One region of the Rhizobium sp. NPDC092011 genome, then DNA from elsewhere that is predicted to be linked to it. Evidence: riboswitches for the same ligand, from Rfam matches in the RefSeq annotation. Region 1 holds a riboswitch; each other region holds the start of a gene.
The links. A riboswitch is a leader RNA that binds a small molecule or an ion and turns the genes downstream of it on or off. The one in region 1 is predicted to bind thiamine pyrophosphate.

Region 1 (7,487 bases):
GATAACGGACCCGGCATTCCCGATACAATTCTCGGCTCGCTCTTCACGCCGTTCAACACCTCGAAAGAAAAAGGCCTTGGGCTCGGCCTCGTCATTTCCAAGGATATCGTCGTCGACTACGGCGGCCGGATCGAGGTGGAGAGCAGCAGCAGCGGCACCCGTTTCACCATTCACCTGCGCAAGGCAACGACATGAACGACAGTTCCCCGGTCTTCCTCATCGATGATGACAAGGATCTGCTCAAGGCGACGAAGCAGACGCTTGAACTGGCCGGCTTTGTCGTCTCGGCCTTCTCTTCGGCGAGCGATGCGCTCAATGCTCTCGATGCAAACTTTGCCGGAGTTGTCGTCTCCGATATCCGCATGCCGCAAATGGATGGGCAACAGCTCTTCTTCCGCGTCAAGGACCGCGACGCCGACATGCCCGTGATCCTGATGACCGGCCATGGCGACATTCCGATGGCGGTGCAGGCAATCCAGGACGGCGCATATGATTTCATCGCCAAGCCTTTTGCGACTGACCGGCTGGTTCAAAGCGTGCGCCGCGCCGCCGAGAAGCGCCGGCTCGTTCTGGAAAACCGTTCGCTCCGTCTCGCGGCCGAACAGGCACAGGGCGATCTGCCGCTGATCGGCCAGACGCCTGCCATGGAACGCCTGCGGCACACCTTGCGGCAGATCGCCGATACGGATGTCGATGTGCTGGTGACGGGAGAAACGGGAAGCGGCAAGGAAGTGGTGGCAAGCCTGTTGCATCGCTGGAGCCGCCGGGCGAAGGGCAATTTCGTCGCGTTGAATTGCGGCGCCCTCCCCGAGACCGTCATCGAAAGCGAACTCTTCGGCCATGAGCCCGGTGCATTCACCGGCGCGCAGAAGAAGCGGGTCGGCCGAATCGAACATGCGAGCGCAGGAACCCTGTTTCTCGACGAAATCGAGAGCATGCCGCCGTCGATCCAGGTGCAGATGCTACGCGTTCTGGAAATGCGCGAGGTGACGCCGCTCGGTACGAACGAGGTTCGGCCCGTCGATCTGCGCGTGGTGGCTGCGGCGAAGGTGGATCTGGGCGATCCTGCCCAGCGCGGCGATTTTCGCGAGGACCTCTATTATCGTCTGAACGTCGTTACCCTCTCCATCCCGCCGCTACGCGAAAGGCGCGGCGATATCCCCTTACTGTTCAGCTATTTCGCGAAGCGTGCCGCCAGCCGTTTTAAACGTGACGTTCCGGCCATATCCGGTGCGGTGCACCGCCATTTGCAGCGGCACGATTGGCCGGGAAATGTGCGCGAGCTCTCGCATTTCGCGGAGCGCCTGGTGCTCGGCCTCGAGACGGCGGCGATGCAGGAACCTCCCGACACGCCAGCCGCTGACGGAACACTGCCGCTGCCCGCCCGGATCGAGCGCTATGAGGCGGAACTCATCCGCGAGACGTTGTCGCAAAACCATGGCGACGTCCGCCGCACCATCGAGGCGCTGGGCATTCCCCGCAAGACCTTCTACGACAAGCTGCAGCGCCACGGCATCGTCCGCGGCGAATTCACCGGACCAGAGGGGAGTGATCGTCGAGGGTCCTAGGTGGGCGGTCTAAAACGAAAACTCGCGGCCTTTCAGCCGCGAGCATCTTTGGATCAAGACAAACCCCTACCGCGTTTCCGCTTTTCTTAGAATCGCGTAGGCGCCCTGCCTTCTTGTTTTTCTCGCATTCCGGCCGGAAAACCGCTGCGCAGTTTTCCTGGAAATGCTCTGAGCGTCAGCCGGCGGCTTCGATTTTGTCCTGCGTCTTCGTGTCGAAATCGCTGGCGTCATGGCGTTCGCGCAGCTGCTCGGACGGATCTCCGGACATGCGGTTGACCATGCGGCCGCGCTTTACGGCGGGGCGCGAGTGGATAAGATCAGCCCAGCGCTGCACGTTCTTATAATCCTGCACTTGCAGGAATTCGCCCGCACCATACTGCCATCCCTTGGCGAGGCCGCCATACCAGGGCCAGATGGCAATATCGGCGATCGTGTATTCGCTGCCCGCAATATACTCGCTTTCCGCCAGGCGACGATCGAGCACGTCGAGCTCGCGCTTCACTTCCATCGCAAAGCGATCGATCGCATATTCGATCTTCGTCGGTGCATAGGCGTAGAAATGGCCAAAACCGCCGCCGAGATAAGGCGCGCTTCCCATCTGCCAGAACAACCAGGACAGGCACTCGGCGCGGGCGGGCTGTTCCGTCGGCAGGAAGGCGCCGAACTTTTCGGCGAGATAGGTCAGGATCGAGCCGGATTCGAACACGCGGATCGGCTTGGGGCCACTGCGATCCAGCAGAGCCGGAATCTTCGAATTGGGATTGACCTCGACAAAGCCGCTGCCGAACTGGTCGCCGTCGCCGATCTTGATCAGCCAGGCGTCATATTCGGCGCCGCTGTGGCCGAGCGCCAGCAACTCCTCAAGCATGATGGTGACCTTGACGCCATTCGGCGTGCCCAGCGAATAAAGCTGAAGGGGATGACGACCGACGGGCAGTTCCTTCTCATGAGTCGGTCCGGCGATCGGGCGGTTGATGTTGGCGAACTGGCCGCCATTGGCTTTGTTCCAGGTCCAGATCTTCGGCGGCGTGTATTCGGCAGAACCGGTCATAGGCATCCTCCTTTTGGGGTGAATCAGATTTGGGAGCGATCTTCGATGTAGCGCGCTACGCTCGTCGCACATAGGGACGCCCGTTCATTTTTACGAGAGCCACCGCACTGCTTTTCCAAAGCTCTTGGCTGAAACGAAAAAAGCCTGCCGCGGGAGGAGGTGCGGCAGGCTTTCGGCAATAGTTGAACAGCGCTCGGGAGGAGGAATGGCGCTGTTCGAGCAGACGACCCTGGGAGGAGGAGTGGGCGTCTGCAAAGCGAAGGATGCGGGAGGAGGTGCGTCACTTCGATGACCTGAACATAGCAGTCTTTTGCTCAGTGGATAGGCATTTCTTTGCACGACAGCTATGCGTTATGCGAAAACCGGCACGCTCGACTGAAGCATATTTTAGCAACGAGCTAGGTCGAGACCGTCACGCAGACAAAACAAAAGCGCCTGCTCGGGAGAAAGCAGGCGCCTGAAGAATAGAGCTGATCACTTAGCCGTGGCTGCTATCAGCCAGCGATGGCTGCGCGGGCGACATTGCGGATTTCGCCGCGCTCGATGCCGAGATCGTGCAGTTCGCGCGTGGTCATACGGCCCAGTTCAGCGACCGTCTGACGGTACTTGCGCCAGTTGTTGAAAGAGCGTGCTACGTTCATGATGATCCCCTTTCCTTGGGCATTCGAAGCTGAGCTGCCGTGCTTGGCGCTTCGTTCGCTTCGATGAGAAATATATAGCTTAAGCCCCTCGCTTTTTGCAGAGCCAAGGCGTCACTGCACCCATGCGCCAGATGCATGGATCATTCAGACAATCAGCCACCTCGTTCCGGGTGATCGGCGCCGGCCCTCGCGATTTGCTGATGACAGGGCAGCCATTGTCTGCGACAAGGGAAGGATTGAGAGACAGGGGCGTCCACCGTATGGCGGGCTGAGAAGTACCCTTTGAACCTGAACCAGATCATGCTGGCGGAGGGAGTCGCTCGGGGCTTTGCAACATGCTCGTGCCCCTATGCGCCTCGCCCGCCTGAAAAGGGGCGATATGCAAGACCAAATCAATCTCGGAGCTCTGCTCGACACCATGCGCCGGAGCCCGCCGCTGGTACAATGCATCACCAATTTCGTGGCAATGAATATCGCCGCCAACGTGATGCTTGCCGCCGGCGCCTCACCCGCCATGGTCCATGCCGAAGAAGAAGCCGGCGAGTTCGCCACCATCTCCGGAGCGCTCACGGTCAACATCGGTACGCTCTCGGCCGGCTGGCTCGCGGGCATGCTTGCGGCTGCACGTTCGGCAAATCAGGCAGGTAAGCCCTGGGTTCTCGATCCGGTGGCGCATTATGCAACCGGATTCCGCCGTGGGGCAGTCACGCAATTGCTTGAGTTGCGGCCGACGATCATCCGTGGCAACGCCTCTGAAATCATAGCCCTTACCGGTGGCAATAGCCGCGGTCAGGGCGTCGACAGCCGCGATCCTGTCGACATGGCAGAGGATTCGGCGAGACAGCTCGCCAGCCGGCATGGATGCGTGGTCGCAGTGACCGGTGCGACCGACTTCGTGACCGATGGCCACAAGGCGCAACGCATAGAAGGCGGGTCGCCGCTGATGCCCCGGATTACCGCACTCGGCTGCTCGTTGACCTGCCTTGTCGGAGCTTTCGCCGCAACCGCACCCGACAACCCGTTCGACGCGACGGTCGCCGCCCTCGCTGTCTTTGGCGTTGCGGGAGAACAGGCCGGAGCGGCAGCCGATGGTCCTGGCTCCTTCTCCTGGCGCTTTCTCGACGCGCTGGCCGCCCTTGACGCGGAGACGCTGACTGCCAAAGCGAGGATCGTCGCAGCATGAAAAATTTCGACCTCTCCCTTTATCTCGTTCTCGATCCTGTGCTCTGCGCTGACATCGGCATGATCGAAACCGCGCGCGCTGCCGTTGCCGGCGGCGCAACGATCGTCCAGCTGCGCGACAAACACGCCTCGACCACGACCATGATCGAGACGGGAATCGCCCTCAAACAGGTGCTCGCCGGAAGCGGCGCGCGCCTCATTATCAATGATGATGTCGAGGCAGCCATCGCAATTGGCGCGGATGGCCTGCATATCGGGCAGGAAGATCTGAACGCCCAAGACGCCCGCCGCATGATCGGCCCCGACATGATCCTCGGCCTTTCTGTAGAGACCGAGGCTCTCGCCTCGGCGATCGACGCCGAAATCGTCGACTATGCCGGCATAGGCCCGGTCTTTGCGACACCGACCAAGCCGGATCACAAGCAGCCGATCGGCTTTGACGGTCTTGCCCGGATCATCAAGCTTTGCCCGGTTCCGACGGTCGCTATCGGTGGCCTGAAAGCCAAGCACGTTGCCGAGGCGCTGACGGCAGGCGCGGAAGGAGTCGCGATGGTTTCGGCCATCTGCGGTCAGCCTGATCCGAAGGCTGCGACAATCTTCATCGCCAATGCCATCAAGGAGGCCAGCAAATGATCCGCAATGTCCTGTCCATCGCCGGTTCCGATCCTTCCGGCGGCGCCGGTATTCAGGCCGATCTCAAAACATTCTCGGCTCTCGGCGTTTACGGAATGGCAGCCCTGACGGCGTTGACGGCGCAGAATACGCAGGGCGTTTCCGGAGTTCATCCGGTGCCTCCCGCATTTGTCGGCGATCAGATCGAGGCGATCTTTGCCGAAATACGCGTGGATGCCGTCAAGATCGGCATGATCGCAAATGCAGCGATTGCAGCCGTCGTTGCCGACATTTTGAAGCGGCACCCCGATGTTCCGGTTGTGCTCGATCCCGTTATGATCGCCAAGGGCGGCGCGGCTCTTCTTGCGGCCGATGCCGTCGATGTCCTGAGCCGTCGATTGCTGCCGCTTGCGACCGTCGTGACGCCGAACCTGCCGGAGGCAGCAGCCCTGCTGCACGAGGCCGAAGCAACGAGCCGGGAAGATATGGCGCGCCAGGCACTCGCGCTCTCAGAGCTCGGTCCCGTCGCCGTGCTCGTCAAGGGTGGTCACCTCGACGGGAACGAGAGCCCCGACGTGCTGGCCAGTGGCGGAAACGTCACCTGGTTCGAGGCCGACCGGCTGCCGACCAAGAACACGCATGGAACCGGATGCACCCTTTCCAGTGCGATTGCTGCCGAGATCGCCAAGGGCTCGCCGCTTCCGCAAGCCATTGCCTCGGCCAAGGACTATCTCGCCCGGGCGGTCGCCGCTGCGGGCCAGCTTTCGGTCGGTAGCGGCCATGGCCCCGTACAGCATTTCCATGCGCTATGGGCAGACAATGAAGGAGTAAGGAAATGAGCCTGCCAATAAAGGACCAGATCGTCATCGTCTCGGGCGCGGGACGCGGTTTCGGCGCCGCAATCGCCACGGCCTTCGCCCGCGAAGGTGCCAGGGTTGCGATCAACTATCGAGCAAGCCGCCAACAGGCAGAAGCCCTTGCCGAGAAGCTTGGCAGCGGCGCAAAAGCCTTTCAGGCAGATATGCGCAGTCTTGCCGAAACGGAGCGGCTCGTCGAAGAGGTGACGGCTCATTTCGGCGCACCGACGACGGTGGTGCATAACGCCCTTGCCGATTTCAGCTTCAACGGCGATGCTCGCTCGAAATTGGACGCATTGAGCTGGTCCGAGATGACGACGCAGCTTGAGACGGCCCTCCAGGGTGCGCTCAACCTCATCCAGGCGGCGCGGCCGGCGATGGAGCGCGCGGCATTTGGCCGGGTTGTGACGATCGGCACGAACCTCTTCCAGAACCCGGTCGTGCCGTATCACGATTACACGGCGGCAAAGGCGGCGTTGTTGTCGCTGACGCGCACGGCTGCAGCCGAACTCGGGCCGCTCGGCATTACCGTCAACATGGTCTCGGGCGGGCTGCTGCGCACGACGGATGCCAGCAGTGCCACCCCGGAGGCAGTCTTCGACATCATCGCCGCCAATACGCCTCTTCGCCGCGTCACGACGCCGGAAGAAGCTGCCGACGCGGTTCTGTTCTTCGCAAGCCCGTGGGCTCGTGCCGTTACCGGGCAGAACCTCATCGTCGATGGCGGGCTAGTCTTCGGCTAATACAAAAAACGGAAAGGCGCCGACCATCGGTCGACGCCTTTCTCCTGATTTCCTGGTCCGATATGAATTTCGAGGCTCAGGCCCACCCCATGGTCAGCACGCCAAAGAGGATGACCACACCCAGGACGACACGGTAGACCACGAAGGGCCAGGTGGAGAAGCGCTCCAGGAAGCGCATCAACCCCCAGATTGTGATGAAGGACGAGATGCTGCCGACGATCAGTCCGACGATGAGAATGGACCAGGCTTCCATCGGAATGTGAGCCTTGTAGAGCGTGAACAATTCCTTCAGGCCGGCAAGCGCAATCGCCGGCAATCCCAGCAGGAACGAGAAGCGGGCCGCCTCCTCGCGTTTCAGACCGAGGAAAAGTGCGCCGGTCAAGGTGGAGCCGGAGCGCGAAACGCCGGGCACGAGCGCGCCGACCTGGGTGATGCCGACGAAGAGCGCATCGACCAGTGTCATCTGCTCGATATTCTTTCTGTGGCGGCTATACAATTCGGCAACGGCCAACAGCACGCCCATGACGACGCAGGCGATGCCGATGACCCAGAGGCTGCGGAACGATGTGCCGCAGGCGTTGAGCGACGATGACAGCAACAGGCCGACGATGACGATGGGGATCGTTGCGATGATGATGGCGATGGCAAGCCGCATGGCGGGTGAGCCCCAATCCCTGCGTTTGATGGCATCGAGCGAGCCGAAGGTGACGTAGCGGACATCGCTCCAGAAATAGGAAATAATTGCTGCGAGTGCGGCGAGCTGCATTGCAGCCGAAAACGCCGAACCGGGATCCTGCCAGCCAAGCAGGGCTGGCACGAGGCGCATATGCGCG
Region 2 (7,487 bases), on a different contig from region 1:
GAACTGGCTTTGGGTCAAGGATCCCGAGCCCGACGTATCAAGACTGCCGAACAGTGCGGTTGCCTGGTCTGCCCCCATATCGGACGGACGCGCGGCAACGAATTCAGCCTCCGTAACATTGCCGTCGCCATCGGTATCCATCGAGGAAAATGCCTTGGACAGCTCGTTATCGCCCATCTTGCCGCCATGATGCATATGGTGGCCGGATTTCATCGCCTTTGTCAGCTGCGCTTCGGTGAGCGAGCCAGTCTTGTCCTTGTCGAAGCTTTCGAACAGCTTGCTTGCCTGGTCCGCACTGACGTCTGCCGGACGCGCGGCGACGAATTCCGCCTCGCTGATGTTGCCATCGCCATTGGTGTCCATGGCTTTGATCAGATCAGCCTGTTTGCTGCTTTGAGCTGTCGTCGCCGCTACTGGCTGAGAGCTCGATGTCGAGCCGGCGGAATCGCTGTCGGAGTTGGCATTCGAACCGTCGGTGTCGCCACCGCCGCTACCGGACTGAAGATTGAGAATAACGTTCATCAACTGTGCGATCAGTTGCTGGGCGGCGGAAATCTGAGACTGATCGTCCGATGACGAAGAGGTACCCGCACCGGATGAATTGCCCGAAGAGCCGGCCGCCGGAATCAAGGATGCCGAATCGTCGTTGACGGACGATGTCGAGCCAGATGTCTGGTACTGAAAATAGCGATTGGGCAGAATTGAGGTAATGCTCGTCATTGGGGCCTCCAGTTGCGAGCGTTGAGAGGAACTCCGATGGCCTGCGCGCACACGAACTCAACACAGAATCGCCAAGGCACGCCTGCGCAGATGCGATGCCACGGCTCTTGACCATCGATATGAGCGGAAGATTGCCGAGGACGGAGATCAAAGCCGCTCTGTGCCCCGGTTTGGCGGATAAAGCCAATCATGAAGCGGCTGAACTCAGAATCGCCCGAAGTTATTCGTCGCCGTCATGGCGCTATCGGCATCTGCACATTTTCGATTTTGCACTTCCCAACGCAGGCAATTTGCACACAGAAACTTGTGCGGAACTTATAGTGCTTGACGAATACATCTCATTGCGATTTTCTTTCTCGATTTTTAGAGGATGTCTAAGCTTCGCTTCGCCACCGTATGCTACTAATATAAGAAGACTGCGAGCACCGGTGTGGCGTTGATGGAATAAGAATAAGAATGAGGGGAGGCGCATGAAAATGGGCACATGTGGAGAACTGAATGAGGCGCACTAAAGAGGAGGCTGCAGAAACGAGGAGCGAGATTTTGCAGTCCGCGAAAGCGCTGTTTCTCGACAAAGGATATGAAAATGTCAGCCTGGAGGAGATAGCCGCCGCGGCCGGTGTGACGCGGGGGGCGGTGCACTGGCATTTCAAGAACAAGCAAGGCCTGATGTTTGCAATCCGCGACGAAGCGCAGCAGCCATTCGATGAATTGGCGGAGCGGATGTCGAAGGAATTGCCGCCCAACCCACTGGATCTTATTGCCGACGCCATTGCATCCATTTTCGAGGACGTCCAGCACGACCCGCGCAAGCGCAGCATGCTGAAGGTCATGATGCATCTCGATATGGCTTTTTGCGATGGAACGACGAACCGTGCGAGCTCTTTCCGCCAAGACATGCACGATAATTTCGAGCGCATATTTACATTGATGAACGAGAAGACGCAGCTCCCCACCCCGTGGACGCCGGATACGGCTGCTTCAGCGCTGACGGCTGTCATCGGCGGCCTGATTACCGAATGGACACTGGATCGGGGCAACTTCCAGCTCGTGCCCTGCGGGCAAATGTTCATCAAGATGGTCTTGAAGACTTGGTTTCCGTCGGTCCAAACCCACGAAATCGAGACATCTGCCGCTTAAAAATAAAAAGGATCCGGAGGGAAAGCCGGATCCTTTCTCTTTGATCGGAGGTCAACCGATCAGTTAAGAAGCCTGACGGATTGGAACGCCAGGCTTCTCTTACCCGGCGCGGGCCGGGTAATCTCTTGATTAGAAGCTACGCTCGAAGCGCAGGATACCAGCCCACTGATCCTGGTTCACAGAATCGAAGTTGGTGTAGGAAACTTCCGGCTCGATGAGCAGGTTCTTGACCGGGTTCCACTTCAGGTTCGTGGTAGCGGCAAAGATCTTGCTGTCGGTGTAGGCGAGCTGCAGGTTCCACTTCAGCTTTTCGTTGATCGGAACGCTAGCGCCACCCCAAACAGCCCAGTCACCCCAGCCGCACTTCGATGCATCGGCAATCGGGCAAGCAGAACGGTCAAGGTTCGTGCCGGCATACTTGTTCAGCTTCTTGCCATCGGTGTTGTAACCACCCATCAAGAAGGCCGAGAATACGCCGAAGTCAGCATCGATACGAGCCTTGACAGCGCCTTCTTCGACGATCGAGTCGTAACCGCCGACGACCTTGAAGCCCCATGCGCCGGACTTGAAGCCAGCACCGGCAACAACGTCAGGAGCGTAATGGTTGGACTTGTCGTCCGTCCACCAGCTGGAACCGTAAGAGGCGCCCGAGCCGCTGGAGTTCGAGTCTTCGAGCGAGACCATAGCCGTGAAGCCGTTGCCTGCATCGTAGTTGTACGTCAACTGGTTCAGCTCGTACGGGCCGTCATAGATCACGTCGTCGTTGATGACGTCGCCAGCGTAACCGATGTACGAGTTGTACTGCGAGTCAGCCTTACCGACGAGGAAACCACCGAGGCTGATGTTGGCGAACAGCAGCTTCGTAGCGGTGGAGTTGCCGTCATTCCAATCCCAACGGATGACCGTGTTGGTCTTCAGCGGGCCGTATTCCGTGTCCGTTGCAGTGTCGACACTGAGTTCCGCACGAGTGTGCCAGAGCGTGCCGTTCTTGCTGTTCGGGTTGTAAGCGTCGAACCACTGACCTTCAGAACGGACGCGGCCGCCGATCTTGAGGCAGGTTTCCGTGCCCGGGATGAAGAAGTAGCCAGCACCATATGCGTCGCAGATGCGAACGTATTCCAGCGGCTCGGGCTCAGCGGCAACGATAGCGTCGGCTGCATGGGCACCGGATACTGCTGCCAGCGCAGCAGCGGAGCCGAGAAGAAGGCTCTTGATGTTCATTATAAACTCCTGGTTTTAATATGCATTTCTAACTTACCGCGAGTGCAAAGCTGCAATACCACCTCAAATTCGGTTCGGTCGAAACGCGACAGGCAGCCCGGCAGATACACACATAATGTTGGCTTGAGTCCCCTCTAACCTCCATACTTGACCCCGCGGCAAAGGCGTTGAAATGCCTCTACCGATCCGGACGATCACTCGCCCGTAAGACAGCTTGTGTCCTGCTTCTGAGTTACAAACAGTCCGTATGTTTGTCAATTATGTGAAACTCGACTGGCTATTAGTCTTGGAAGCTGTTGCCTAAATGCAACTGACGCCTGCGCCGCACCGACAGCTCCTCCGGCAGATGGAAAAAACGCGCCGAATACGTTGCCGCAGCGCGAAAAGCGATTGCTCGATAAATCTCGGTAAGCCCGGATGGCGATCGAAGCTAGTAACGAGGCGCGACAATCCACCATCTGTGGTGGAACTATTTGGACGGACATTGGAGAGTTGCGACCATGGGCAATTCGCATATCGGCCAAACGATCGCATACAGCCTCGATCAAACAACGCTTCCGGCGGCGTTTCCCCTCTCAAACGACTTCAACAGCTTTATTGCCGAGACGCTGTCTTTTCGGGCGGAGACAAACGGGACCATCCTTGCAGGGTTGACAGCAGCCGAAGAGAAGGCTTAGCCTTTCGACATTCACCAGGGGGGTCCCGGCAAGGGGCTGAGATACTGCTGGACAATACGACTTTGTCGATTGTGGCGCAGTGACCCGTTGAACCTGATCCAGTTCATACTGGCGTAGGGACGGTGCAAGCGCTCGAAGGCTTCGGATTCCCGCGTGGATTCCACGGCCGGCGTCTTTCCATCATTCCGGCTGATGACTGGGTCTCCAACTGCAACTTGGAGCCTCAAACCATGACCATTGCCGCAAAAAACATCACCCCGACCGTTACCACCGGCCCCTTGCCGGCATCGCGGAAGATCTACATCCCCGGCGACATCCACAGCGATATCCGTGTGCCGATGCGCGAAATCAGCGTCCATCCGACAGCGGGCGAACCGCCTGTCATCGTCTACGATTCGTCCGGCCCTTACACGATCGCAGGCGAAGACATCCGCATCGAACAGGGCCTGCCTCAGCTGCGCCGAGACTGGGTGCTCGCTCGAGGTGATGTCGAGGCCTACGAGGGCCGCCATATCCGCCCTGAAGACAACGGCTTCGTCAGCGCCGACAGGTTGACACCGGAATTTCCCGGGCAGCGCCAAGCTTTGCGGGCCAAGGACGGCAAGGCCGTCACCCAGCTTGCCTATGCGCGAGCCGGCATCATCACGCCGGAAATGGAATTCATCGCCATCCGCGAGAATCTCGGTCGCAAGGCCAGCGCCGAGGCCATGATTCGCGATGGCGAAAGCTTCGGCGCCCATATTCCCGACCACGTGACGGCGGAATTCGTCCGCCAGGAAGTCGCCGCCGGCCGGGCGATCATCCCGGCCAACATCAACCACCCCGAAAGCGAGCCGATGATCATCGGCCGGAATTTCCTGGTGAAGATCAACGCCAATATCGGCAATTCGGCCGTCACCTCCTCGATGGCGGAGGAAGTCGAAAAGATGGTCTGGGCTGCCCGATGGGGTGCGGATACCGTGATGGATCTATCGACCGGGCGCAACATCCACAATATCCGCGAGTGGATTATCCGCAATTCGCCGCTCCCGATCGGCACGGTACCGCTCTATCAGGCGTTGGAAAAGGTTGGCGGCATCGCCGAGGACCTCACCTGGGAGATCTATCGCGATACGCTGATCGAACAGGCCGAACAGGGCGTCGATTACTTTACGATCCATGCCGGCGTGCGCCTGCATTACATTCCGCTGACCGTCAATCGCGTCACCGGCATCGTCTCGCGCGGCGGCTCGATCATGGCCAAGTGGTGTCTCCATCATCATCGCGAGAGCTTTCTCTACGAACATTTCGCCGAAATCTGCGACATCTGCCGCGCCTATGACGTCTCCTTCTCGCTCGGCGACGGCCTGCGCCCCGGTTCGATCGCCGATGCCAACGACGCGGCGCAATTCGCCGAGCTGGAAACGCTGGGCGAGCTGACGAAGATCGCCTGGGCAAAGGATTGTCAGGTGATGATCGAAGGCCCGGGCCATGTCCCGATGCATAAGATCAAAGCAAACATGGACAAGCAGCTCGCTGTCTGCGGCGAGGCGCCCTTCTATACGCTCGGACCGCTAACGACGGATATCGCACCGGGCTATGACCACATCACCTCGGGCATCGGCGCGGCAATGATCGGCTGGTTCGGCACGGCCATGCTCTGCTACGTCACGCCGAAGGAGCATCTCGGCCTGCCTGACCGCAACGACGTCAAGACCGGCGTCATCACCTATAAGATTGCCGCCCATGCGGCCGACCTCGCCAAGGGTCATCCGGCGGCACAGGTGCGGGACGATGCGCTATCGCGCGCCCGTTTTGAGTTTCGTTGGGAAGATCAGTTCAACCTGTCGCTCGACCCCGATACCGCCCGCAGCTTCCACGACGAGACCTTGCCGAAGGAAGCGCACAAGGTTGCGCATTTCTGCTCGATGTGCGGCCCGAAATTCTGTTCGATGCGGATTTCGCACGACATTCGCGCCGAGGCACAGAAGGAAGGGCTGGACGCCATGGCGGCCAAATACCGCGATGGCGGCGACCTCTACATGCGGATCGACACGTCGGCCCATCCGGCCGAATGAGATGCGCGTCCTTGTCAAAGGGGCCGGCGTTGCCGGCCTCACGGTCGCCCGCGAACTTGCCGTTCGCGGGGTTGATGTAACCGTTCTGGATCCACACGCGAACTTCGATCAGGCCGCCTCCTGGCTCGCCGGCGGTATGCTGGCCCCGTGGTGCGAACGGGAAAGCGCCGATGAGGCCGTGCTCAAGCGCGGCCTCGATGCCGCCGACCGATGGGAGGCGATCCTGCCGGGCCAAGTGGTGCGCAACGGGACCCTCGTCCTCGCATCGACACGCGATCAGAACGAACTCAAGCGATTCGCCACCCGGACCACCGGCTACCGCTGGGTCGACGAAAGCGAAATCGCCGTTCTCGAACCCGCACTTATCGGCCGGTTCAGACACGGATTGTTCTTTGCGGACGAGGCTCATCTCGATCCTCGCCGCGCGCTGCTTGGCTTGAAAGCACAGCTTCGGGCAAAGGGTATCGCTTTTGTCGCCGCTGATGCGAGCGAAGACGATTTCTCCGAGATCGTCGATTGCACGGGTGCGGCTCGAATCGGACAGGCTCACGACCTGCGTGGTGTCCGCGGCGAAATGCTATATCTGCAAACCGAAGAAATCGCGCTCGCCAGGCCGGTCCGCCTGCTGCATCCGCGCGTTCCCGTCTATATCGTCCCGCGCGGCGGCGGTCTCTTCATGGTCGGCGCAACGATGATCGAGACCGACTTCGACGGGCCGATCACGGCGCGATCCCTGATGGAACTGCTGAATGCCGCCTATGCTCTGCATCCGGCCTTCGCCGAGGCCACCGTGATCGAAACCGGCGCGGGCATCCGTCCCGCCTTTCCCGACAATTTCCCGCGCGTGACCCGAGAAGGGAAGACCACCGCCCTCAACGGCCTTTATCGCCATGGCTTCCTGTTGGCGCCGACAATAGCCGTCGAAGTTGCCGATCTCGTCCTTTCCGGGCAGTCAGACCAGAGGAGCTCCAAATGCGCCTAATCATCAACGGCGAAGCTCAAACCATCGAAGCAGCCACGCTTTCACAGCTTCTGGCCTTGCTCGACTACGAGAACGATTGGCTCGCGACGGCCGTCAACGGCGAACTCGTCCATCGGGAAGATCGCAACGACCATGCCTTGAACGACAATGACAAGATCGAAATCCTCACACCGATGCAGGGAGGCTGAACCATGCTCGATTTCTATGGTAGCAAAATCGAATCGCGCCTTCTCCTCGGCACCGCACGCTACCCCTCGCCTTTGATTCTTGCCGAAGCGGTCAGGCGATCGGGCACGGAAATCGTCACCGTGTCACTCCGGCGCGAAGCGGCCGGCGGTCGCAATGGCGGAGCATTCTTCGACATGATCCGTCAACTCGGCGTTCGCGTGCTGCCCAACACAGCCGGCTGTCATGGCGTCTCGGAAGCGGTCCTGACCGCAAAGATGGCTCGTGAGGTATTCCAGACCAACTGGATCAAGCTTGAGGTGATCGGCAATCACGACACGCTGCAGCCGGATGTCTTTGCACTGGTCGAAGCCGCGCGGATCCTTTTAAGCGAAGGCTTTGAGGTCTTTCCCTATACGACGGACGATCTGGTCGTGGCCGAACGATTGATCGAGGCCGGATGCAAGGTCCTTATGCCCTGGTGCGCTCCCATCGGAACGGCAGCAGGGCCGCTCAATCTTTCGG
Region 3 (7,487 bases), on a different contig from region 1:
TGCCGAGCTTGTGCTGTTCCAGCTCCTCGGCCTCAAGCACCTGATCGCGCCAGGCTTCGAAATGACCAAAGCCTCTGTCCAGCCGGCGCGACGTGCCGCGGTCGAGCCATACGGTCGCCGTAGACACTTTCTCAAGGAAACGACGGTCGTGCGAGATCAGCACGAGCGCGCTGCGGCTCTTCTGTAGTTCGCCTTCAAGCCATTCGATGGTCGGCAGGTCGAGATGGTTCGTCGGCTCGTCGAGCAGGAGAATATCCGGCTCCGGCGCCATGACGCGGGCGAGAGCGGCGCGACGGGCCTCGCCGCCCGAGAGGTTTTTCGGATCCTCCTCTCCAGTCAGGCCGAGATGCGAGAGGAGATAGGTGACGCGATAGGGATCGTCGCCCGGCCCGAGGCCGGCCTCGGCATAGGCCGCGACCGTCTTGTAGCCGGCAAAATCAGGTGCCTGCTCGAGGTAGCGCACGGTCGACGACGGATGGCGGAACACTTCGCCCGATTGCGCCTCGACCAGGCCGGCCGCAATCTTCAGAAGCGTCGACTTGCCGGAACCGTTGCGCCCGACCAGGCAGATCTTGTCCCCCGGCTCCACCTGCAGCCCGGCGCCGGCCAGAAGGGGGGCGCCGCCGAAGCTCAGGAAGATATCGTCAAGTTTCAGAATGGGAGGGGCCAAGATCAGACTCCGGTAAGATCATACGGGCGGGCAAGGACGACTGCCCTGCCGCTGCCGAGCGAAAAGCGCACTGGGCCCTCCGCCACGTTGGAAATAGTCCGCGATCCTCCGAAAGGCAGATGGAAATCTCTGAGGGGATAGCGGGCATTGTCGATGAACAGGCCATCGAGATCGCTGAAACCGAGAACGGAAAACAGCGAACCGGCCGGGAGATCCATCTCCAGTTTTCCCGGCGGGAGCGGCACCGCCTCTTCATCGCCCGAAGTCAGCAGCACATCGAAACCCTTCTCGGCAAGCTGGAGTCCATAGAGCAAGTGCTGGATGGCATGATCCGAACGCTCGCCGCCCATGGCGCCGGCCAGGATCAGCCTGACGGCGCCACGATCAATCGCCTCCGATACGGCAATCTCGCCGTCGGTCGCCGCTTTCGCGGCCGGATAGGGCTGCCTCGTCACGCTGGGAAAGGCTTCGAGCAAATCCGCCGGCGTGGAATCGAAATCCCCGACCCATAGTTCCGGCTCGATTCCGAGCGCGATGGCATGGCGCATCCCGCCATCGGCCGCAATGAAACGGCTGCCGGAAACAGCAGCACGCAGCCGGTCCGTCAGACGAAGCGCGCCGCCAAGCAGGATGGTGAAGGTGGTGGACTGGTTCATGGGCCAAGCCCATAGCGCAAAGTCCTACACCTAGGGAAGAGCGCCGTTCGCCAGAACGGCCCAGACGGGCCGGTCAGTCGGTGGTTTCCTTCATGCAGTCCTGGAAAATGCGTTCATAGCCGGTGACATACCGATCAAACAGCCATGAAAAATTCTCGACATCCTCGGGCGACCAATCGGCGAAAATGCTTTCGATCACGGCGTGCTTCTGCGCCTGGATATCGGCCAGCAGGCGTTGCCCGAGTGCAGTCAGCACCACGACGATACGCCGCGCATCCGCCTGCGATGCCTTGCGCCGCAACACGCCGCGCGCCACCATGTCGGCGACGATGCGGCTTGCGCGCGAAGGATCGATGCGCAGCAGTTCGGCAATTGTGCCGACGGTCACTTCGCCCGTATCCTCAGCCCGCCTCACGGCATCGAGCACATCGAGATGCGAAAGCTCGAGTCCCGGGGCAACGTTGCGAATGGCAAGCCTGCCGATCATGCGACGGCCGGTCAGCAGACGCATGCGCAACATCGCCTGGCCGATGCGCTGGAACGTCTCGTCCTCGGCCGGCGTCTGGGCTTCAACTTCGCGTGTATTCGTCACAGATGTCATCTTTCCACCATAGCAGAGGTCGGGCGGAAACGAAACATGCAAATAGCATTCAACTGCCATTGACAATTATATGCTAATAGCACATATGTTTTGGCCATGAAGACTGGGCGTCCCGCGCATTCGCTCGATAGCGCAACGCTCCGGCCAAGCTCGGATTTTTTGCCCCATGAATATGCAGACAACGTTCACGCCTCTCGTGGCGGACCATAAACGGCGGCTTATTCTCTTCCTGCTCCTCATGACGGCCATGTTCATGGCGACACTCGACAACCAGATCGTATCGACAGCGCTTCCGACGATCGTCGGCGAGTTCGGGCATCTGGAGCGCTTCGGCTGGATCGGCTCGGCCTATCTGCTCTCCCTTTCCGCCGTCATGCCTGTCTACGGCAAGCTCGGCGATCTCTTCGGCCGCAAATATGTGATGATGACGGCGATCGCCATCTTCACCGTCGGCTCCGCCGTCTGCGGCCTTGCCGTGTCGATGAACACGCTGATTGCCGCCCGCGTTCTGCAGGGCTTCGGCGGCGGCGGCATCATGGTCTCGATCTTCGCCGTCAATGCCGACCTCTTCGAGCCGCGCGAACGTGCCCGCTACCAAAGCTATTCCAGCCTCGTTCTGATGGCCTCCGGCGCCGTCGGTCCCGTTCTCGGCGGTACGATGAGCGATCTGTTCGGCTGGCGTTCGATCTTCCTCGTCAACGTGCCGATCGGCTTCCTCGTACTGACCGGCCTCGCATTCATGCTGCCCTACCGCAAGCCTGCCCGTCGACCGAAGATCGATTATGCCGGTGCAATCGTCCTTGCCTTGACCACAACGAGCATCGTGCTTGCGGCCGACGGCAGCGAGCTGTTCGGATCGCTCTTGTCGCCGCAATGTCTCGGCATCATCGCTTTCGGCGTCATCTGTGCCATCACCTGGGTCTTCATCGAGCGCCGCGCGCCGGAACCCATCGTGCCGATGACGCTTTTCCGCAACCCGACATTCGGACTTCTGTTGATCATCTCGATCACCAGCGGCGCCGTCGCCATCGGCATGGTCAACTACTTCGCGCTGTTCCTGCAGACCACGACGGGACTTTCGCCCTCGATGACCGGGTTGCTGTTCATCCTGCTGACCGGAGGCCTCGTCTGCGGCTCTCTGTCCGCCGGGCGGTTGATCGCGGCAAGAGGACGCTACAAGCCCTTTGCCATCGCCAGCGCCACCTGCAGCACGATCGCCTTTGCCTCGCTCGCCTTCGTTCATGCCGGAACGTCCATCGCAATCCTCGGCGCCCTGATGCTGTTGCACGGCATCGGCATCGGCCTTGCCCAGCAAGTGCCTGTCATCGGCGTGCAGAATGCTGCCGGCAGTCGCGACGTCGGCGCCGCCACCGGTGCCGTGACACTATCGCGCATGGGCGGCGCGTCGATCGCCATCTCTATCTACGGCGCTATCATTGCCGCCAAGCTCGGGAATGTCGGCACTTCGATTTCAGGCGTTGCCGACATCGAGCAATTGACGCCGAAGATGATGGCCGCCTTGCCGGAAGCCACCCGCGAAGCCGTCGCCAACGCCTATGCAAGTGCCTTCAGCCCGCTGTTCATGACGGCCGCCGGCATCTGCCTGCTCGGTCTGCTGACGTCTCTCACGCTGAAAAACGTGCAGCTTCCCGGCGCCAGCAAGAAGCACGAAAGCCCGGCCGTAGCGGAAGCTGCCGAGTAGAGCGTTTCCGGGAAAAACGCGCAGCGGCTTTCCGTCCGGAACGCACAACAAAGACAACGAGCGTTTTCGCGCTTCAATGAAATGCGGAAGCGCTCTGGTTTTCTGCCCTGCAATCGACAGGCGAATCATTTCCCTTGTCATCCCTTCGTCACGGGGCTAAATCTGCCGACGCTCTAACGGGGTGCCTTATGTCCTATCGGATATCTGGCTGAGAGGCTTTCACCGGCCAACCCGCGGAACCTGATCCGGTTAACACCGGCGGAGGGATTAGACGCGTGACGAAATCATAGCGCCCTTTTCCCCTTCCAGACGAAACCAAAGAGGAGGCGCTGTCATGCACGACCGTTCGCTAATGTCATTCATCACCGGCCTGGCACTCGCCGCCGGAACGACGTTTTTCGCCGCCCAGCCTGCCGCTGCCGCCGACAAGACGCTGACCATCTACACCTATGAGAGCTTCACCTCCGAGTGGGGTCCCGGCCCGAAGGTGAAAGCCGCCTTCGAAAAGACCTGCGGCTGCACGGTCAATTACGTCAGTGTCACCGATGGTGTGGCTCTCCTGTCCCGGCTCAAACTCGAAGGCGCCGGCACCAAGGCCGATGTCGTCCTCGGCCTCGATACCAATCTCGTCGACGAAGCCAAGGATACCGGCCTGTTCGACGCAAGCGGTGTCGACACATCGGCCCTCAGGGTTCCCGGCGACTTCAAGGATGATGTGTTCGTGCCTTATGATTACGGCCATTTCGCCGTCATCTACGACACGCAGACGATCAAGAATCCGCCTAAGAGCATGAAGGATCTCGTCGAGGGTGACCCCAAGCAGAAGATCGTCATCGAGGATCCGCGCACCTCGACGCCTGGCCTCGGCCTGCTGCTCTGGGTAAAGTCGATCTATGGCGACAAGTCAGCCGATGCCTGGGCCAAACTCAAGGGCCGCATCCTGACGGTAACGCCTGGCTGGTCGGAGGCTTACGACCTCTTCACCAAGGGCGAAGCGCCGATGGTGCTCTCCTACACGACATCGCCGGCCTATCACATGATCGAGGACAAAACCGATCGCTATCAGGCGGCAGCCTTCTCCGAAGGACATTACATCCAGATCGAGGTCGCCGGCCTCATCAAGTCGTCGCAGAACAAGGATCTTGCTCGCGACTTCCTGAAATTCATGATCTCTCCCGGCTTCCAGGACATCATCCCCACCAGCAACTGGATGATGCCGGTTTCCGCGACCTCGACGCCATTGCCGGACGCTTTCGGCAAGCTCGTGGTGCCGTCGAAGACCTTCCTCATGAGCCCCGCTGACGTCGATAAGAACCGCAAGGCCTGGATCGACGAGTGGCTGACGGCCACCAGCGGCAACTGATATCGCGACCATGCTCACGGCATCCGAAAGAAGGCGCGCCATTTCCGGTGGGGCGCTCAGCCTTGCTGGCATCGCACTTTTCGTCGGGATCGCCGTTGTGATCCTGCTTGCCGCCGGTATCGAATCCGGCGGCGACACTACGCTCGCCGATCCCTATCTGCTGCGCGTGCTGCGCTTCACGCTGCTGCAGGCAACATTATCAACGCTGTTATCCGTGGCACTTGCCATGCCCATCGCCCGCGCCTTGGCCCGCCAGCCGCGCTTTCCCGGCCGGCTGTGGCTGATCCGGCTGATGGCCGTGCCCATGGGTCTGCCTGTCTTGATCGGCGCGCTCGGCCTGCTCGGCATTTGGGGTCAGCGCGGATTGCTCAATCAGGCGCTCGCAGCCCTCGGCCTGTCGGAACCCGTCAGCATTTATGGCCTGACGGGCATTCTGCTGGCGCATGTCTTCTTCAACATGCCGCTCGCCTGCCGGCTGATGCTCGCCGGGCTGGAGCGTGTCCCCGCGGAATATTGGCTCGTGGCCGGCGGCCTCGGCATGAAATCCGGCTCGGTCTTCCGCTTCATCGAGTGGCCCGTGCTGCGCGGCCTTATCCCAGGTATCGCCGGGTTGATCTTCATGCTCTGCGCCACCAGCTTCACGCTGATATTGACCCTCGGCGGCGGGCCGGCCGCAACGACGCTGGAAGTGGCGATCTATCAGGCGCTGCGGTTCGATTTCGATCCCGGACGGGCGGTGATGCTGTCACTGCTGCAGATCGGCGTGACATTGGTCATCCTCGCAGCGATGACGCTGTTTCCCTCACCGGATGATCATGGCCTGACGAGCGGCCGACCGCTACGGCGCATCGACGGGCAAATGCGCGGCGCGCGATGGGCAGATGCGGCACTGTTGCTGGCCGCCACACTTTTCATCGGCCTGCCGCTCGCATCCGTCATCCTTGCCGGCCTCGAAGCCAATCTCTTCAAGCTCGCCGGTCAGGCTATCTTTCTTCAGGCGGCGGTGACGAGCCTGGCAATCGCGCTCGCCGCCGGGCTTCTCGCCGTCGCCATATCCTTCGCCATCATTCACGCCCGCTCCGTCATCTCTGCCGAACGCAAGAGCGCGCTGGGATTGCGCGGCCTGGCCGCAGCCCTGACAGGAGCCTCCTCGCTCATCCTGCTCGTTCCGCCGATCGTCCTGGCGACCGGCTGGTTCCTGGCGCTGCGTCCCTTTGGCGACCCCAGTCGATTTGCCGCAATCCTGATCGTCGTCATCAACGCGCTGATGTCGCTTCCCTTCGTCATCCGCGTGCTGGAGCCGGCCTATGCCGTGCATCGCCGCCGCACCGCGCGGCTGGCGGCAAGCCTCGGCCTGCGTGGAATTTCGCGCCTGCGGCTGATCGACTGGCCCGGCCTTCGCAAGCCGCTGTTCACGGCGCTCTCCTTCGCCATGGCCCTCTCGCTTGGCGATCTGGGTGCCGTCGCCCTCTTCGGCTCCAGCAGCCTGATGACCCTGCCATGGCTGGTTTACAGCAAGCTCGGCAGCTACCGCACCAATGACGCCGATGGATATGCCCTGATTCTCGGCGTGATATGCTTTCTCCTCACCATCGCCGGCACGGCGGGCCAGGGCGCGCGCGACGACGAAGGCAGACAAAAATGACTGACGGCAGCACCATGATCTCGCGCAGCATCACCATGACCGACGTCGAGTTGCGGCTCGGCACCCATGATTTTCGCTTCGACTGCGCTTTGCCGCAGGGACAGATCATTGCCGTCGCGGGCCCATCCGGCTCCGGCAAATCCACCTTTCTCAATCTGCTTGCCGGCTTCGAACAGCCCGATCGCGGCCGCATCCTGCTTGCCGGAGAGGACATGACGGGCAAGCATCCTGCCGAACGGCCGGTATCGCTTGTCTTCCAGGACAACAATCTCTTTGCTCATCTCGATCTCTTCACCAATATCGGCCTCGGCATCAGCTCCTCGCTGAAGCTCTCGACACGGGATCGGCAAAGGGTTTCGGAGGCGCTCGTACGCGTTGGGCTTGCCGGCTTCGAACGCCGCAAACCGGGAACATTGTCCGGCGGCGAGCGCCAACGCGCGGCCTTTGCCAGAGCATTGGTGCGCGACAAGCCGATCCTGTTGCTGGATGAGCCTTTTGCCGCGCTCGATCCGGGCCTGCGCTCGGGCATGGTCGAACTGCTGAAAACCCTGCATCGAGAAACCCGCAATACGGTTCTTATCGTCTCGCACGACCCGGCCGAGGTGCGGCGTCTTGCCGACCACGCCGTCTTTGTCGATGGCGGCAGGATCGCACTTTCAGCCCCGATCGAGGCCTTTCTGAACACCGCTGACATCCCCGCACTTGCCACATTTCTCCGCCATTGACGGCGTCGCGGCATCATGCCGCCGGCTTTGCCTTAATTTCGTCGCGCCGTGCGGCTGAAAGTCCAGGGAGATGCTTGCTAAAATACAACGCTGCCACATTTAAACGGAGTCTCGCTATGCAACCG

Region 2: linked by a shared signal. The riboswitch ahead of thiC (phosphomethylpyrimidine synthase ThiC) and the one ahead of thiM (hydroxyethylthiazole kinase) in region 1 are both predicted to bind thiamine pyrophosphate.
Region 3: linked by a shared signal. The riboswitch ahead of thiB (thiamine ABC transporter substrate binding subunit) and the one ahead of thiM (hydroxyethylthiazole kinase) in region 1 are both predicted to bind thiamine pyrophosphate.

The regions. Positions count from the first base shown of each region.
Region 1 is NZ_JBIVSO010000001.1:1,544,284-1,551,770, reverse strand. It holds gene ACIQJ2_RS07095 (ATP-binding protein) at 1-195, shown strand, start outside; gene ACIQJ2_RS07090 (sigma-54-dependent transcriptional regulator) at 192-1,568, shown strand; gene yghU (glutathione-dependent disulfide-bond oxidoreductase) at 1,744-2,619, opposite strand; gene ACIQJ2_RS07080 (DUF1127 domain-containing protein) at 3,114-3,260, opposite strand; TPP riboswitch at 3,496-3,592, shown strand; gene thiM (hydroxyethylthiazole kinase) at 3,640-4,443, shown strand; gene thiE (thiamine phosphate synthase) at 4,440-5,075, shown strand; gene thiD (bifunctional hydroxymethylpyrimidine kinase/phosphomethylpyrimidine kinase) at 5,072-5,893, shown strand; gene ACIQJ2_RS07060 (3-oxoacyl-ACP reductase) at 5,890-6,654, shown strand; gene ACIQJ2_RS07055 (undecaprenyl-diphosphate phosphatase) at 6,731-7,487, opposite strand, start outside.
Region 2 is NZ_JBIVSO010000011.1:82,182-89,668, forward strand. It holds gene ACIQJ2_RS29900 (EF-hand domain-containing protein) at 1-720, opposite strand, end outside; gene ACIQJ2_RS29905 (TetR family transcriptional regulator) at 1,219-1,860, shown strand; gene ACIQJ2_RS29910 (porin) at 1,990-3,081, opposite strand; TPP riboswitch at 3,765-3,896, shown strand; gene thiC (phosphomethylpyrimidine synthase ThiC) at 3,989-5,815, shown strand; gene thiO (glycine oxidase ThiO) at 5,817-6,797, shown strand; gene thiS (sulfur carrier protein ThiS) at 6,788-6,985, shown strand; gene ACIQJ2_RS29930 (thiazole synthase) at 6,989-7,487, shown strand, end outside.
Region 3 is NZ_JBIVSO010000004.1:391,229-398,715, forward strand. It holds gene ACIQJ2_RS20130 (ABC-F family ATP-binding cassette domain-containing protein) at 1-670, opposite strand, end outside; gene ACIQJ2_RS20135 (thiamine diphosphokinase) at 673-1,326, opposite strand; gene ACIQJ2_RS20140 (MarR family winged helix-turn-helix transcriptional regulator) at 1,400-1,927, opposite strand; gene ACIQJ2_RS20145 (MDR family MFS transporter) at 2,094-3,629, shown strand; TPP riboswitch at 3,797-3,913, shown strand; gene thiB (thiamine ABC transporter substrate binding subunit) at 3,964-4,992, shown strand; gene thiP (thiamine/thiamine pyrophosphate ABC transporter permease ThiP) at 5,003-6,637, shown strand; gene ACIQJ2_RS20160 (ATP-binding cassette domain-containing protein) at 6,634-7,362, shown strand.